3 regions of the Comamonas squillarum genome follow, and region 3 is predicted to be linked to each of the others. Evidence: predicted binding sites of a transcription regulator. Region 3 holds the regulator's gene; each other region holds the start of a gene.
What was found. The regulator sigma-54, encoded in region 3, starts transcription at its own class of promoters, with help from an activator protein. The targets are predictions, from matches to a motif close to TGGCANGNAANCTGCTTT.
Positions count from the first base shown of each region.

Region 1: N4T19_RS16920 (ammonium transporter) is a predicted target of sigma-54. The motif match lies at 3,094-3,111, and genes of this name have one in related genera.
Region 2: N4T19_RS00890 ([protein-PII] uridylyltransferase) is a predicted target of sigma-54. The motif match lies at 3,485-3,502, and genes of this name have one in related genera.

Region 1 covers NZ_CP104377.1:3,656,793-3,662,740, forward strand. The annotation lists gene N4T19_RS16905 (formimidoylglutamate deiminase) at 1-523, shown strand, start outside; gene hutG (N-formylglutamate deformylase) at 527-1,354, shown strand; gene N4T19_RS16915 (FAD-binding oxidoreductase) at 1,489-2,916, shown strand; gene N4T19_RS16920 (ammonium transporter) at 3,159-4,391, shown strand; gene N4T19_RS16925 (hypothetical protein) at 4,490-4,792, shown strand; gene N4T19_RS16930 (aspartate aminotransferase family protein) at 4,951-5,948, shown strand, end outside.
Region 2 covers NZ_CP104377.1:188,782-194,729, reverse strand. The annotation lists gene purL (phosphoribosylformylglycinamidine synthase) at 1-2,339, opposite strand, end outside; gene map (type I methionyl aminopeptidase) at 2,522-3,337, shown strand; gene N4T19_RS00890 ([protein-PII] uridylyltransferase) at 3,560-5,948, shown strand, end outside.
Region 3 covers NZ_CP104377.1:2,982,745-2,988,692, forward strand. The annotation lists gene N4T19_RS13805 (aspartyl/asparaginyl beta-hydroxylase domain-containing protein) at 1-281, shown strand, start outside; gene rpoN (RNA polymerase factor sigma-54) at 357-1,973, opposite strand; gene lptB (LPS export ABC transporter ATP-binding protein) at 2,079-2,855, opposite strand; gene lptA (lipopolysaccharide transport periplasmic protein LptA) at 2,879-3,547, opposite strand; one part of gene N4T19_RS13825 (IS3 family transposase) at 3,676-4,165, shown strand; one part of gene N4T19_RS13825 (IS3 family transposase) at 4,165-5,051, shown strand; gene N4T19_RS13830 (thiol:disulfide interchange protein DsbA/DsbL) at 5,121-5,765, opposite strand; gene N4T19_RS13835 (SPOR domain-containing protein) at 5,822-5,948, opposite strand, start outside.

The DNA of each region.
Region 1 (5,948 bases), 670 kb from region 3:
CTCGCAGGCGGTGGCGGGCCTGTGCCCGCTGACGGAAGCCAACCTGGGCGACGGCATCTTTGACCTGCCGCGCTGGCAGGCCGGTGCCGGCCGCTGGGGCATTGGCTCGGACAGCCACATCGGCGTGAACGCCGCCGAAGAGCTGATGATGCTGGAGTACAGCCAGCGCCTGCAATCGCAGCAGCGCAATGTGGCGGCCAGTGCCCAGCAGCCCCATGTGGGCAGCCATATGCTGTTGGCAGCGGTGCAGGGCGGCGCGCAGGCCAGTGGCCGCGCAGTGGCCGGCCTGGCCGTGGGCCAGCAGGCCGATTTTGTGGTGCTCGATGGCCAGCACCTGGCGCTGGCCGGGCTGCCCGCTGCCGAGCAGCTCGATGCCCATGTGTTTGCCAGCAGCCGCAGCAGTGCGGTGGCCAGTGTCTGGGTGGGCGGCCAGTGCCGCGTGGCCGACGGCCGCCACCGGCTGCACCACAGCGCGCAGCGCGGCTTTGTCGCCGCGCGCAGCGAACTTCTTCAGGAGACGTGATCCATGCATTTTGAAACCGACCGCGCAGCGTTTGAATTCCGCCAAGGCACGGCGCCGCTGCTGATCTCCTTCCCCCATGTGGGCACCTATGTGCCGCCCGCGCTGGCCGAGCGCTTTACGCCCGAGGCGCGCGAGGTGCATGACACCGACTGGCACCTGCCGCTGCTCTACGCCTTTGCGCAGGAGATCGGGGCCTCGACCCTGGTGGCCACGCATTCGCGCCTGGTGGTGGACATGAACCGCCCCCCCGATGGCGCCAGCCTCTACCCCGGCCAGAGCGTGACGGGCCTGTGCCCGGTCGACACCTTTGCCGACACCCCCGTCTACCAAAGCGCCGCGCTGCAGCCCGATGACGCCGAGATTGCCCAGCGCCGCGACCAGGTCTGGAAGCCCTACCACGACCAGCTGGCCGCTGAGCTGGCCCGCATCAAGGCCCAGCATGGCGCAGCAGGCCTGTGGGATGCGCATTCGATCCAGTCGGTGCTACCGCGCTTTTTTGACGGCAAGCTGCCCGATCTGAACCTGGGCACCAACAAGGGCGCCAGCTGCGGCGAAGGCCTGGGCGAGGCGCTGCTGGCCGAGGCCCGCAAAGGTGAGGCTGACGGTTTTACCAGCGTGCTCAATGGCCGCTTCCAGGGCGGCTACATCACGCGCCACTATGGCCAGCCGGCGCTGAACGTGCATGCCATCCAGCTGGAGATGACGCAGAGCAGCTATATGCAGGAGCACATGCCCTTTGACTACCTGCCGGCCGTGGCCGCCAAGGTGCAGCCCCATGTGCGCCGCATGGTGGAGACCTTGCTGGCTTACGTGCAGCAATCGGCACGCTGATTCCGACGCCTCCGCAAACGGTATCCAGGGCTTGCACGGCAGGCCTGGGATGCCGTTTTTTGCTGTAGTGGCCCAGCAGGTTTTGCTGCTGGCGGGCCGCGCCTGTCAGGCAAACCGCCCGACAATAGCGGTCTATGACTACCTCTCGCACCGACAACGCGGCAGCCGCTCCTGCGGCGGCTTTCTGGACCGATCTTGAGCAAGCGCTGGGCCCCAACGGCTTTTCGCGCGGCGCGGGCGCCATCCCCGAGAAGTACTGGACCGACTGGAGCGGAACCCCGCCGGTGCCGCCGCGGGCGCTGCTGCGCCCGCGCAGCACCGAAGAGGTCAGCGCCTTGCTGCGCATCTGCCATGCCCACCGGGTGCCCGTGGTGCCCCAGGGCGGGCTGACCGGCCTGGCCGGCGCGGCCGTGCCAGTGGCCCAGGGCGTGGCGGTGGCTTTCGACCGCATGCAGCAGATCGAGGACGTGAATGCACGCACCGGCCTGATGACGGTGCAGGCCGGCGTCACCCTGCAGGCGGTGCAGGAAGCGGCCGTGGCGGCGGGCTGGGTGTTTGGCGTGGACCTGGGCGCGCGCGGCAGCTGCCAGATTGGCGGCAATGTCTCGACCAATGCGGGCGGCAATGGCGTGCTGCAAAACGGCATGATGCGCGAGCAGGTGCTGGGGCTGGAGGTGGTGCTGGCAGATGGCACGGTGCTGCCGATGCTGCGCCCCATGCTGAAGAACAACACCGGCTACGACCTCAAGCAGTTCTTTATCGGTGCCGAAGGCACCTTGGGCATCATCACCCGCGTGCTGCTGCGCCTGCGGCCCGCCCCCCAGGCCAAGGCCACCTGCATGGTGGCGCTGCCGGGCTTTGACGAGGCGCTGGCGGTGCTGGCGCGCATGCAGGCCCGTTTTGGCAACAGCGTGGCCGCGTTCGAGCTGATGTGGAGCGACTTTGTGCAGACCTCCATCCAGTGGCAAAAGCTGCAGCCGGCGTTTGCCCAGCAGCACCCGCTGCAGGCGCTGATCGATGTGGATGGCAAGGACGAGGCTGCGCTGCGCGCTGCGGTGGAAGAGGCCCTGGGCGAGGCCATGGAGGCCGGTGAGGTGGTGGATGCAGTGATTGCGCAGTCGAGCGAGCAGGCCAAAAGCCTGTGGAAGCTGCGCGAGGCACCGGCCGAGATGACCGCGCACATGCACCCGCCGGTGAACTTTGACGTCAGCCTGCCCCAGGTGGATATTGGCCACTTTGCTGCGGCCTGCCGCGCCGCCTTTGATGCGCGCTGGCCTGGTCACCACAGCCTGTTCTTTGGCCATGTGGGCGACGGCAACCTGCATGTCACGACCGACAGCAAAACCATTGGCGGTGAGGACGAGGCGCTGGAGGCCGTGCTGTACGGCCTGGTGCAGCAGTTCCAGGGCAGCGTATCGGCCGAGCATGGCATTGGCCTGCACAAGATGCCCTACCTGGGCTTTAGCCGCACGCCGCAGGAGCTGGCCGCCATGCGGGCGATCAAGCAGGCGCTCGATCCGCTGGGGCTGATGAACCCGGGCAAGGTGTTGGCTGCGGACTGAATTCCGTTGTAGTCCCCTCAGACAGAACCGGCGCCTGCAGCGATGCATGCGCCGGTTTTCCGTTGGTGGCTGCTCCAAGGCCCATGGCACCGATGTGGTGCGATCGGGCATAGGCCGGCGGCCTGGCCACCCCTGCGCATGCCCGCAGACCGCGTATCCAGGCGCTTTCCCGCTCCATGGCATAGAAACTGCTACCTTTTGAAACAAACCCGCAATGGATGACAACGTAAAAAGGGGATGGCATGCAAATGGTGCAGATGGCTGCGATTGACAAGGCCGATACGGCCTGGCTCTTGGTCTCTACGGTGCTGGTGTTGCTGATGACACTGCCGGGCATTGCGCTCTTCTATGCCGGGTTGGTGCGGCGCAAGAACGTGGTCAACACGGTGGTGGCCGTGTTTGCGGTGGCGGCGGTGGTGTCACTCACCTGGTTTGCGCTGGGCTACTCGCTGGCCTTCAGCAAGTCCACGGCCTGGCTGGGCGGGCTGGACCGGGCCTGGTTCTCATCGATGCGCCTGGATGCGGCAGCGGGCACCGTGTCGGTCAGCCACCTGGCGCCCCATCTGCCCGAGTCGCTCTATGCGCTGTTCCAGATGGCCTTTGCCGTCATCACCACCACCTTGATCATTGGCGCCGTGGTCGAGCGCATGCGCTTTTCGGCGCTGCTGCTGTTCTCGGCGCTGTGGAGCGTGCTGGTCTATGCGCCGGTCGCCCACTGGGTCTGGGAGAGCGATGGCTGGCTCAACAAGCTGGGCGCGCTGGACTTTGCCGGTGGCGCGGTGGTGCACGTCAATGCGGGCGTCTCGGCCCTCGTCTGCGCGGCCATGCTGGGCCGGCGCCAGGGCTATGGCCGCCAGGCCTTTGAGCCGCACAGCCTGGGCTGGACGGCGATGGGTGCCGCGCTGCTGCTGATTGGCTGGTTTGGCTTTAACGCGGGCTCTGCCCTGTCGGCCGATGGCCGTGCGGCGCTGGCGATGCTGGTGACCATGGTGGCCGCTGCTGCCGGCGCGCTGTCCTGGATGCTGGTCGAGTGGTGGGTGCGCGGCGCGCCCACCTTGCTGGGCGTGCTCTCGGGCCTGATTGGCGGTCTAGTGGCCATCACACCGGCGGCCGGTTTTGTACAGGTGGGCGGCGCAGTCGCCATCGGCCTGATGGCTGGCGTAGCCTGCTTTTGGGGCGCCACCTGGCTCAAGCGCCGCCTGGGTGTGGACGACTCGCTCGATGTGTTTGGCGTGCACGGCGTGGGCGGCATTGCCGGCTCGCTGCTCACCGCCTTGTTTGCCGACCGCGCCATTGCCGGCGTGGATGCCACGGTTCTCAACCAGCTGGTGGCCGTGGCGGCCGTGGCTATTTACAGCGCGGCGGGCACTGCCATTTTGCTGACCGTTATCCGCGTGGTTCTGCCTTTGCGGGTGACGGCGCAGCAGGAGATCGATGGGCTGGATATCAGCCTGCACCAGGAAAGCCAAAACTAGCGTGATAGGCCCGGCGCCACCGGGTGCCGCCGGGCCACCAGGCAGCAGCGCTCTGTGCCTGCCGCCTGCCCCTCAGGTTCTGCCATGGAGGAGCTTGTATGAACGACAGTGAACGCCTGGCCATCGCCGCGCATTTGCATGTGGCGCTGCGCCGCAAGACGGGCCGGGTGACCGATACCGAGTGGATGGCCAGCGATACCGCCTACGGCCAGGCGATGGCGCGCTTTGCGCTGAGCCATGCGCTGGCCAACCAGGATGCGGAGCTGGAGCGCCTGGCGCAGCGCTTTGCGGCCAGCCTGCCGGGCGCACCCGCCCCAGCGGCGCCGGCCCCTGCCAGCGATCCGGCTGCACCGCAGGGGCTGGTGGCCTCGGCCAAGCGCTATGTAGGCGGCTTGCGTTGAACGGATAGCGACAGGGAGGGAAGGGGAAGCCTGGGAACAGAAATAGGTGGAAATGGAGCAAATGATCCATTAATCTATTGAAAAATTACAAATGATCCTTATACTGTGCGTATCGCTGCCGGCGCAGGGCTGGTGACGCATTGTGAAGGAGTGCTCGCATGAGCCATGTCATCCATCGTTCTCTGGCCCAGGTTCCTCTTGTTGCGGTCGGCGGCAAAGGCGTGGAATTGTTTGACCAGGCCGGTAAGGCCTACCTGGATGCCAGTGGCGGGGCAGCCGTGTCGTGCCTGGGCCATGCCCACCCGGATGTGCTGGCAGCGATGCACCGCCAGCTCGACCAGCTGGCCTATGCCCACACCAGCTTTTTCACCACCGAGGTGCAAGAGGCGCTGGCCGACCACCTGGTCGCGCATGCGCCCGGGGGCATGACCGATGTCTACTTTGTCTCCGGCGGCTCCGAGGCGGTCGAGGCCGCGCTGAAAATGGCGCGCCAGTATTTTGTCGAGATCGGCCAGCCCGAGCGCACGCACTTTGTCGCGCGCCGCCAAAGCTACCACGGCAACACCTTGGGTGCCTTGGCCGTGGGCGGCAATGAATGGCGCCGCAAGCAGTTTGCCCCCATCCTGATGGACGTGGGGCGCGTGGCCCCCGCCTATGAATACCGCGACCGCCTGGACGGCGAGAGCCAGCCCGCCTATGTGGCGCGTTTGCTGGCCGAGATCGATGCCAAGTTCCAAGAGCTGGGCCCGGACAAGGTGATCGCCTTTGTCGCCGAGCCCGTGGTGGGTGCGACCCTGGGCGCGGTGGCCGCCCCTGCCGGCTACTGGCAAGGCCTGCGCGCGCTGTGCGACCGCTATGGCATCTTGCTGATTGCCGACGAGGTGATGTGCGGCATGGGCCGCACCGGCAGCTTGCATGCGGTCGAGCAAGAGGGCATCAGCCCCGATCTGATGACCATTGCCAAAGGCCTGGGCGGCGGCTACCAGCCGATTGGCGCGGTGCTGGCCCAGCGCAAGATTGTGGAGGCGATGCGGCGCGGCAGTGGCCTGTTCCAGCATGGCCACACCTATATCGGCCATGCGATGGCGGCGGCCGCTGCGCTGGCGGTGCAGCAGGTGATACAGCGCGACCAGTTGCTGCCCCAGGTGCTGGCACG
Region 2 (5,948 bases), 2.3 Mb from region 3:
GGGATGGAGATGTTCAGCTGCGGGCACAGCTCCATGCCCACGGCCTTGACGGTGGCGTACAGGTCGGCGTCTTCCCCGGGCTCGCCGCAGGCGGCCATCCAGTTGGCCGACATCTTGACCTTGGACAGAGCAATGGGCGCTGCCAGCATATTGGTGATGGCCTCGGCCACCGCCATGCGGCCCGAGGCGGGAGCATTGATCGCGGCCAGTGGCGTGCGCTCGCCCATCGCCATCGCTTCGCCCTTGAAGCCCTGGAAATCGGCCAGGGTCACGGCCACGTCGGCCACCGGCACCTGCCAGGGGCCGACCATCTGGTCGCGGTGGGTCAGGCCGCCGACGGCGCGGTCACCAATGGTGACCAGGAAGCGCTTGGAGGCCACCGTGGGGTGGGCCAACACGTCGATCACGGCCTTTTCCAGCGGCACGCCGGTCAGGTCGATGGCCGGCAGGCTGCGCGCCACAGTCTGCACATCCTTGTGCATCTTGGGCGGCTTGCCCAGCAGCACGTCCATCGGCATATCGACCGGGAATTTCTGGTCGTCCGCAGTGGCGGCCGGGTCTTCGAGCACCAGCTGGCGCTCTTCGGTCGCCGTGCCGATGACGGCAAACGGGCAGCGCTCGCGCTCGCAAAACGCCGTGAACTGCGCCAGCGATTCGGGCGCAATCGCCATCACATAGCGCTCCTGGCTTTCGTTGGACCAGATTTCCTTCGGAGCCAGGCCCGATTCTTCGAGGTTGACCTTGCGCAGGTCAAAGCGGGCGCCACGGCCGGCGTCATTGGTCAGCTCGGGAAAAGCGTTGGACAGGCCACCGGCGCCCACGTCGTGGATCGCCAGGATGGGGTTGGCCGCGCCCTGCTGCCAGCAGTGGTTGATGACCTCTTGCGCACGGCGCTCGATCTCGGGGTTGCCGCGCTGCACCGAGTCAAAGTCCAGCTCGGCCGCGTTGGTGCCGCTGGCCATGGAGCTGGCAGCACCCCCGCCCATGCCGATGCGCATGCCCGGGCCGCCCAGCTGGATCAGCAAGGTGCCAGCGGGGAAGAGGATCTTCTGGGTCTGCTCGGCATCGATCACGCCCAGGCCACCAGCAATCATGATGGGCTTGTGGTAGCCACGGGTGATGTCACCGACTTGCTGCTCGTACTCGCGGAAGTAGCCAGTCAGGTTGGGGCGACCGAATTCGTTGTTGAACGCGGCGCCGCCCAGCGGGCCTTCGATCATGATCTGCAGCGGGCTGGCGATGTGCTCGGGCTTGCCGACCTCGCTGCCCCAGAGCTTGGAGACGGTGAAACCAGTGAGGCCCGCCTTGGGCTTGGAGCCCCGGCCGGTCGCGCCTTCGTCACGGATCTCACCGCCCGCGCCGGTGGAGGCGCCGGGGAAAGGCGAGATGGCTGTGGGGTGGTTGTGGGTCTCGACCTTCATCAGCACATGGCTGGTGGCGCTGTGCTTTTGGTAACTGGGCACCGTCACGGCATCGGCCTGGGTGTTGAACGGCGCGACAAAACGCTCCACCTGGTGGCCTTCCATGATGGAGGCATTGTCCGAATAGGCGACGACGGTGTGCTGGGGCGATACCGCCTCGGTGTGGCGGATCATGCCAAACAGGCTCTTGTCCTGCGCCACGCCATCGATGGTGAACTTGGCGTTGAAGATCTTGTGGCGGCAGTGCTCGGAGTTCGCCTGGGCAAACATCATCAGCTCGACATCGCTGGGGTTGCGCGCCAGGCCCTTGAAGGCGTTTTCCAGGTACTCGATCTCGTCGTCGGCCAGCGCCAGGCCCCATTGCTTGTTAGCTTTTTCCAGCGCGCTGCGGCCGCCGCCCAGCACATCGACAAATTCCATCGGCTGGGCTTGCAGTGCGGAGAACAGCTGCTCGGCTTCGGCGCGGGTGGCGAAGACCGACTCGGTCATGCGGTCGTGCAGCAGCGCGGCGATCTGTGCGGTCTGCTCGGCGCTCAGCTCGGGCTTGCCGCCCAGCAGGCCGGCCTTGAGCTCGATCCGGTACTCGGTCAGGCGCTCGATGCGGAACAGTGCCAGGCCGCAGTTGCGGGCAATGTCGGTGGCCTTGGAAGCCCAGGGCGAGATGGTGCCCATGCGCGGGGTGACGATGAAGGCCAGGCCATCGCTGCCGCCTTCATAGGGGTCGCCATAGGTCAGCAGGGCCGCTACGCGCTCGGCCTGGGCACCCGCCAGGGGCTGCTCGGTGGCCACCAGATGCACAAAACGGGCAGCAATGCCCGTTATCTTTGGATGGATCGCCGTCAATGCGGTCTGCAGTTGTTGGGCGCGGAAGGAGCTGAGGGCGTTACCGCCTGGTAGCTGAGTCAGGTGCAGTGTCACGTGGCAGCCTATGTGGACTAGGAGGATGGGAAGAAAGCACGCATGCGCCTTGCCCACTGCTACGGGCGGACCGTGGCAGCACCATGACAAGGGCGGGATAACCCGGGATTCTACTGTGCCGCGCCAGGACACGTAGCCGCATGGACAACAGGCCAATGGCAGCAGTGGGATAATCGTGGGCTATGACGATCAAAATCAATACCGAAGACGATATTGCGCAGATGCGCATCGCAGGCCGCCTGGCCTCGGAGGTCTTGGACTACATCACCCCCCACATCCAACCGGGTATCACCACCAAGCAAATCGATCTGCTGTGCGCCGAGGCGATGGAAAAGCAAGGCACCAAATCGGCCTGCCTGGGCTACCAGCCGCCAGGCATGACGCCCTACCCGGCCTATGTCTGCACGTCGGTCAACCATGTGGTCTGCCACGGCATCCCCAATGACAAACCGCTCAAGAAGGGCGACATCGTCAATGTGGACGTGACCATCATCACGCCCGAAGGCTATTTTGGTGACAACAGCCGCATGTTCGTGATCGGCGAAGGCACGATTGCGGGCAAGCGCCTGTGCCAGCTGACCTTTGAAGCCATGTGGCATGGCATCGTGCAGGTCAAGAATGGCGCCCACCTGGGCGATATCGGCCATGCGATCCAGAAGTTTGCCGAAGGCCAGGGCCTGTCGGTCGTGCGCGAGTATTGCGGCCACGGCATCGGCAAGGTGTTCCACGACGAGCCCCAGGTGCTGCATTACGGCCGCCCGGGCACCGGCGTCGAGCTCAAGACCGGCATGATCTTCACGATCGAGCCCATGCTCAACCTGGGCAAGAAGGACATCAAGGACCTGGGCAATGACGGCTGGACCGTCATCACCAAGGACCACAGCCTCTCGGCCCAGTGGGAAGTCGAAGTGCTGGTGACCGACACCGGCTATGAAGTGCTGACCTGGTCGGAGGGCTCGCCCACGCCGCCCAGCTTTGTGACCAGCACCAAGTGCTGATCGGGCGCTGATACTGCACCGATAAATCGCTGCGCGCGTGCCGGGCCTGCCCGGCACCAGCCCACACCAAGGCGGCACTGCAACCAGCATGCCGCCTTCGTCATTTCTGGCAGTCCCGCCTCCGCCATGCCCCCATTTGGTGCGTAGTGGCATGAAATGTGCTTACTCGCTGCTGCTGTTGATTGCTATGGCACACTGCCAACGACAGCATAGTTAGGCACCATGAACGATCCTCGCATTCCGCAGCTGCGCGAGCAGTACCAGGCGCAACGCAGCGCCCTGTTTGATGACATCATGGCCGGGGGCAGCAGCACCCGGGGCATACAGACCCAGCTGCGCAAGCTCTCGCAGCTGGCCGATGGGCTGCTGCGCGACCTCTGGCACCTGGCCGGCCTGCCCGGCCGCCTGAACCTGGTGGGGGTGGGCGGCTTTGGCCGGGGCAAGCTGTTTCCCTATTCCGATATCGATGTGCTGCTGCTGCTGCCCGAAGGCACCGATCCGGAGCAGGACATTGAATTGCGCACCGCGATCGAGCAGTTCATCGGCTCGTGCTGGGACGCCGGGCTGGAAATTGGCTCGAGCGTGCGCACCATCAGCCAGTGCATCAGCGAAGCCCAGGCCGATGTGACGGTGCAGACGGCGCTGCTGGAGTCGCGCCGCATCATCGGCTCGCCCCGCCTCTACCACCTGTTCCAGGCGGCGCTGGCCCAGTCCATCAAGCCCGATGCCTTTGTCGTGGCCAAGGTGCTGGAGATGCAGCAGCGCCACAACAAGTACGAAAACACCGTCTATGCGCTCGAGCCCAATTGCAAGGAGTCGCCCGGCGGCCTGCGCGATCTGCAACTGATCCTGTGGCTGGGCCGTGCTACCGGTCTGGGCAGCCGCTGGAAGGAGCTGGCCGACAAGGGGCTGGCCACCGTCTACGAGGTGCGCAACCTGCAGCGCAACGAGGACCTGATCTGCCTCATCCGCGCGCGGCTGCACATTGTGGCCCGGCGCCGTGAGGACCGGCTGGTGTTCGACCTGCAAACGCCGGTGGCCGAGTCCTTTGGCTTCAAGACCATCACGCCAGCTGGCCAGCGCTTTCCCAAGCGCGCCAGCGAGGAGCTGATGAAGCGCTACTACTGGGCTGCCAAGGCGGTGGCCCAGCTCACGCAGATCCTGATGCTGAACATGGACGAGCGCCTGCACCCGGGCAACCACACCTTGCGCCGCATCGATGACGAGTTCTACGACAAGGCCGGCCTCATTGAGGTGGCCGACGACGAGGTCTACCAGCGCAACCCGCATGCGATCTTGCGCACCTTCTTGCTCTACGAGACCGAGCCGGGCTTGAAGGACCTGTCGGCCCGTACCTTCCGCGCGCTCTACCATGCGCGCCAGCTGATGGATGCCCAGTTCCGTCGTGACCCGGTCAACCGCGCCACCTTCATGCAGATTCTGCAGCAGCCCCATGGCATCACCCATGCGATGCGGCTGCTCAACCAGACCTCGGTGCTGGGCCGCTACCTCTGGCCGTTCCGCCGCATCGTGGGCCAGATGCAGCACGACCTGTTCCATGTCTACACGGTGGACCAGCACATCCTGATGGTGCTGCGCAATGTGCGGCGCTTTTTCATGGCCGAGCATGCGCATGAGTACCCGTTCTGCTCCCAGCTGGCCGCTGGCTGGGACAAGCCCTGGATTCTGTACCTGGCCGCCCTCTTCCACGACATCGGCAAGGGCCGGGGTGGCGACCATTCGGAGATCGGCGCGCTGGAAGTCAAGCGTTTTTGCCGCGACCACCAGATTGCCAAGGAAGACCGGCAGCTGGTCGAGTTTCTGGTGCGCGAGCACCTGACGATGAGCCAGGTCGCGCAAAAGCAGGATACGTCCGACCCCGAGGTGATCACCGCCTTTGCCCAGCGCATGGGCAATGAGCGCCGGCTCACCGCCCTCTACCTGCTCACCGTCGCCGATATCCGTGGCACCAGCCCCAAGGTCTGGAATGCCTGGAAAGGCAAGCTGCTCGAAGACCTGTACCGCTCGACGCTGCGCGTGCTGGGTGGGCGGGCGCCCGATGTGGCCGCTCAGGTGGAAATCCGCAAGCGCGAAGCGCTGGTGCTGCTGGCGCTGTCGGCACAGCCCCATGAATCACAAAAAGCGCTGTGGGATACGCTGGGCCTCGATTATTTTCTGCGCCACGAGGCCGCCGATATCGCCTGGCACACGCGCCACCTGTCACGCGCCGTGGGCAGCAAGGCCACCTTGGTGCGCGCGCGCCAGTCGCTGGCCGGCGAAGGCCTGCAGGTGATGGTGTATGCGCCCGACCAGCCCGATCTGTTTGCCCGCATCTGCAGCTATTTTGACCAGGCGGGCTTTTCGATTCTGGACGCGCGCGTGCACACCGCCCTTAACCGCTATGCGCTTGATACCTTCCAGGTGGTGGCGACCGATGCACCGCAAAGCTACCGCGAGCTGATCAACCTGGTCGAGAGCGAGCTCACCCGCGTGCTGGTGGCCGCCCAGCCGCTGCCCGAGCCCGCGCAGCGCCGCGTCTCGCGCCGGGTCAAGAGCTTTCCGGTGGCGCCGCGCGTGCTGCTGCGCCCCGATGACAAGGGTCAGCGCTGGC
Region 3 (5,948 bases):
ACCGCATCGTGCTGTTCTGCGATGTCGAGCGCCCGATGACCAATGGCTTTGCGCAGTGGCTCAACCGCTGGCTGGGCACGCATGTGGTCGCTGCCGCCAGCTCGCCCAACAACGAAGGCGATCCGCGCGGCTTCATCAGCCGCATCTTCAAGATCTCGTTCTACATGGGCCAGTACCGCCGCCGCTTCAAGGCCTGGAACAAGACGGCCTACAAGCTCACCAAGTTTGGCCTGATGCTGGCCGTGCTGGCCTTGTTCATCTGGTGGCTGTGGCCAAAGTAAAGCGGCTCCGTCTCAAAGCAAAACCGCAGTGCCTAACGCAACTGCGGTTTTTTTATGGGCCCTGGCTGCTTGCGCTTACAGCGCCTTGCGCAGGCTGGCCGGCGGGATGCGCATGGCCTCGCGGTACTTGGCCACCGTGCGGCGCGCGCATTCAATGCCCTGGGCCTGCAGCAGATCGGCGATTTTTGCATCCGACAGCGGCTTTTTCGCGCTTTCCTCGTCCAGCAGCTGCTTGATCAGCGCCTTGACCGCCGTGCTCGACGCACTGCCGCCGGTCTCGGTGCCCAGGCCCGAGCCAAAGAAGTACTTGAGCTCGAACGTGCCCTGCGGCGTGGCCATGTACTTGGCCGTGGTCACGCGGCTGATGGTGGACTCGTGCAGGCCCAGCTCATCGGCAATCTCGCGCAGCACCATGGGGCGCATCGCCAGCTCGCCATGGACAAAGAAATTGCGCTGGCGCTCGACGATGGCCTGCGAGACGCGCAAGATGGTGTCAAAGCGCTGCTGGATGTTCTTGATGAACCAGCGCGCCTCCTGCAGCCGCTGCTGCAGCGCGCCATGGCCCTCGCTGCCCTTGTGGCTGCGCAAGGCATTGGCGTAGACATCCTGCACGCGCAGGCGCGGCATCACCTCGGCATTGAGCTGCACGCTGAAACCGGGCACCGGCAGGCCGCGCTCATTGCTGGGTCGCACGAGGACATCGGGGATGATGGTGTTGCGGTCCACATCGGCATAGGGCCGGCCGGGGCGGGGCTCGAGCTTGGCGATCAGCGCCAGCGCGCTGCGCACCGCGGCATCACTGCATCCGGTCAGTTGCACCAGCTTGCGCACATCACGGCGCGCCAGCAGCTCCAGCGATTCCTGGCAGACCAGCAAAGCGGTCTCCAGCGCCAGCGCATCGGCCTCGGGCGTGTCCGAGCCCTCTTCATCCAACAGCCGCTGCTGGGCCTTGATCTGCAGCTGCATGCATTCGGACAGGTTGCGCGCGCCCACGCCAATCGGCTCCAGACTTTGCAGCAAGCGCAGCGCCACGGTCAGGTGGTGCAGCAGGGCTTCGTAGCGTTCGGGATCCGAGGCATCGCCAAAGCTTTGCGCCAGCTCGGCCAGCGTTTCTTCGAGGTAGCCGTCGTCGTTCAGTGATTCAATCAGAAAGTAGAGCGCGGCCCGGTCTTCCTGGCACAGGCGCAGCGACAAGGCCTGGCGGTGCAGCACATCCTGCAGGCTCAGGTGCTCGCTGCGCCGGTCGGACATCGGCGTCTCGTCGTCGTCATCGCTGGCGCTGGAGCGGGCGGGCAGATCGCCGCCCCACTCTTCCCAGTCCGATGCCGAATCGCCGGCAGCGGCCTCGGCATCGACGCCGGTTTCCTTGCCCGCAGCAAAATCCAGCGGCTGGTCGGAGGTTCCGGGCTCGAAATCGCTACTGTTGTTGGTGTCGGTGCTGGCAGCAGTATCGGCACCCTTGTCGGCTGCGTCTGCAGCGTCTGCAGCTTCGGCAGATTCAGCGGCTTCTTTACGGGCTTCAGCCTCGGGGGCCTCATCGCCCTCGCGCTCCAGAAACGGGTTTTCGTCGAGCATCTGCTCGACTTCCTGTGTCAGCTCCTGCGTGGACAGCTGCAGCAGGCGAATCGACTGCTGCAGCTGGGGGGTCAGGGTCAGGTTCTGCGATACGCGCAGCGACAGCGACGGCATCATGGCTGCGCCTCCACACGGGCTGGGGCAGCTGGCAACGGATCAGCCCTGCCGGCCCCGCAGCGCGGGACGGCATCTTGGCTGGCACGCCCGCCAAGGCGTGCGGTGTCACATACGGAAATGTTCACCCAGATACACCCTCCGGACCTCTGCGTTCTCCACAATCTCTTGCGGCGTCCCGGCGGCCAGCACCTTGCCATCGCTGATGATGCAGGCATGGTCACAGATACCCAGGGTTTCGCGCACATTGTGGTCGGTGATCAGCACGCCAATGCCGCGCTCCTTGAGAAAGGCGACAATGCGCTGGATCTCGATCACGGCGATGGGGTCGATGCCGGCGAAAGGCTCGTCGAGCAGGATGAAACGGGGCTGGGTGGCCAGCGCACGGGCGATCTCGACCCGGCGGCGCTCGCCGCCGGACAGCGCGACTGACGGTGATTCGCGCAGGTGCTCGACCCGCAGCTCCTGCAGCAGCGCGGTGAGCTGGCGCTCGACCTCGGCGCGCGAGAGCGGCTTGCCATGCTCATCTTTTTGCAGCTCCAGCACGGCGCGCACATTGTCCTGCACGCTGAGCTTGCGAAAGATCGAGGCCTCCTGCGGCAGGTAGGACAGGCCCAGCTGCGAGCGCTGGTGGATCGGCATATTGGCCACCGACTGCCCATCGATGCGGATATCCCCGCCATCGCTGCGTACCAGGCCCACGATCATGTAGAACGAGGTGGTCTTGCCCGCGCCATTGGGGCCTAGCAAACCCACCACTTCGCCCTTGCGCACCGACAGCGACACGTCCTTGACCACCTTGCGGCTGCCATAGGATTTCTCCAGGTGCAAGACCTCCAGCTGGCTGCGGTGGTCGCTGTTGGCGACCCGGGCGTTGACGGAAATGGTCGACGAGTTTTCTGCCACGGTCACTTGGCTCCGTCGTTCAGTTGGGTGCTGGGGCGCAATGGCGTCTTGTCATCGGCAGCGGGCTTGGCTGGGGCGCTGGCCTTGTCGTCCGCCTTGCCATCGGCCTTGGGCGTCAGGATCACACGGACGCGGTCCTTCTTGGGCGCACCGGGCTTGGGTTCGGCCGCCGCCTGGGCGCCCTTTTGGCCGGAGACCGTGAAGGTATCGCTCAGATTGTTGTAGACGATCAGCGGGCCACTGACCTGGTCGGTCAACGTGGTCTCGCGGTAACGGCGCAACTCGCCGCGGCGCTCAAAGTGCACGGTGTCATCGCGGCCGTTATAGGTGATGACCTCGCCTTCGCCTTCGACGAACTCGTCAGGCGCGCCTGGGGCCGAGTCACGCTTTTGGCGGAAGAATGCGAGCTTGCCCGGCGCAGCAGTCACCACGCCGTGCTGGAAGCCGTCGCGGTCCTGGCTCACGGTCAGCTGCGCGCCACGGATGATGATGGTGCCCTTGGTCACCACCACATTGCCCGTGAAGACACTGGTCTGCTTGAGTTCATCGTGGCGGCCATCGTCCGCCTCGATGTTCATGGGCTTGGTGCGGTCTGCACGCTCGGCGTGCGACAGCAGCGGCACGGCCAGGGCCACTGCCACCAACAAAGAGTTAAAAATACGGTGTCTCATAAGGCATGAATCTTGCTCTGCCCCATTGTAGCCATGCTGGAGCGTTAGGCCGTTTCTGGCACAAAAAAGCCCGCGTGTGAACTGCACCCCAAAAGTTGGACATCCATCCAACCTTTGGGGTGTTTTTCATGGCGAAGTACGACGAGAGTTACAAGCTGGAAGTTGTCCAGGGCTACGTGCAGGGGCAGCATGGGTTCAGAGCACTGGCCCATGCTCACGGTCTCGACCAAGCGACAGTGCGACGTTGGGTAAAGAGCTACCAGCAGCATGGCCTATCAGGGTTGCGCAAGAAGTTCAGTCGCTACAGCGCTGACTTCAAACTGGCAGTGTTGCAGCGGATGTGGCGAGATGATCTGTCTGCACGAGAGACGATTACCTTGTTTGATATCCGGGGTGGCACGGGTGTCATCAGCGCCTGGGAGCTGCAATATCATGACGGTGGGCCGCAAGCACTTGCACCCCGGCCAAGAGGACGCTCCAAGAAGATGCCAAACCCACCCACAGCCAAGCCCGCACAGGCACAAGCAGTTATGTCTGCGGACGACACGCGTTCGCACGCAGATTTGCTCAAAGAGGTGAAGTACCTGCGCGCGGAGGTGGCGTACCTAAAAAAATTGGAGGCCTTGGTTCAGGCGAAAAAACAAGCTGCGCAGAAAAAGCGCGGATAGTGCTTGAGCTAAGGCCAGATCACGACCTCAAGGACTTGCTGCGGGCAGGTAAGCTGGCGCGCAGCACCTTCTATTACCAGGCTCAAGTGCACAGGAGAGGCGACAAATACGCTGAGCTCAAGGCTCAGATCCGATCTGTCTACGAGCTTCACAAAGGACGCTATGGCTATCGGCGCATTGCGCTTGAACTCAAGCGCAATGGCTGTCATGTGAACCACAAGAGCGTGCAGCGCCTGATGCAGGTAATGGGGATGAAGTCCCTGGTTCGGCCCAAGAAATATCGCTCCTATCGCGCCGGGCAGCACGCGGGCGTGGCCAATGTGTTGCAGCGCCAGTTCATGGCCGAGCAGCCTAACCAGAAATGGGTGACGGACGTGACAGAGTTCAACGTCTTGGGTAAAAAGCTATACCTGTCGCCTGTCATGGATCTATTCAACGGCGAGGTGGTGAGCTATCAGATGAATACGCAACCGCGCTTGAAGATGGTGGGTGACATGTTGCGCAAGGCGCTAGGCAAGCTGGGCAGGGAGGAAAAACCATTGCTGCATTCCGACCAGGGCTGGCAGTACCAAAGTCGTGCCTATCGCCGCTTGCTGGCCGATCATGGCCTGGTGCAAAGCATGTCACGTCGGGGCAATTGCTTGGATAACGCAGCGATGGAGAGCTTCTTCGGAACCTTGAAGTCCGAGTTCTTCCACCTCAACAAGTTCAGCAGTGTGGCGCAGCTTCAAGAAGGTCTTCACCACTACATCCATTACTACAATCACCAACGCATCAAGCTAAAACTAAAAGGCCTGAGTCCAGTGCAATACCGGATTCAGGCCTTCAGTCCCTAGCTTCCAACTGTCCAACTTCTTGGGGTCAGTTCAGTGCGCGGGCTCTGTCTCAAGCGTTGGGGAATCCGCTCAGCCTTGTGCAGCCAGGAACTCTACCACTTGCAGCACGTTGCTCATCGAGCCGGCACGGGTTCCGTCGGTGTAGTACTTGCCCGCCACGCCCAGCGATGGAACGCCTTCGACGCCGTAGGACTCTTGCAGCTGGGTGGCCTTGCGCACCTGGCCTGCGACGCTGAACGAGTTGTAGGCTTCCTTGAACTTGGCCAAGTCCACGCCGTTCTTGTCCATCCAGGCGAAGATCTCGTCGTCCTTGTTCAGGCGCTGGCGCTCGACGTGGATCGCACGGAAAACCTTGACATGTACGTCAGGGATCAGGCCCATCGACTCCAGCGCAAAGTAGATCTTTTGCTGCGGCACAAAGGTGTTGTTGAAGGCCACAGGCACGCGGCGGATCTGCAGGTTCTTGGGGGCAGTCTTGGCCCAGGCTTCAAACTGCGGCTCGAAGGCATTGCAGTGGGGGCAGCTGTACCAGAAGAACTCGATCACCTCGACCTTGCCAGCGGGCGCATCGGGGGTGACGGGCTTGGCCAGCTTCAGGTAGTCCTTGCCTTCCTTGAACTTGGCCTGTGCGTTGGCGCCGGTGGCAAAAGGCAGGCTCAGCGCCGAGGCGGCAGTAGCGGAAGCCGCCAAAGTGGAAAACTCACGACGTTTCATGTTTTGTTAACTCCAGTGACAAGTTGCGGTTAGGAGTGCCCTGCACCGCCAAAAGTTCAACGCTGCACGCGGACGATTTGCGCATCCACGCCGGCGCCATCGAGCTTGCCTTTGAGGCCATCGGCATCATCGCGCTTGTTGAAGGGGCCCACGCGCACCCGGTATACGGTGCGGCCATTGACT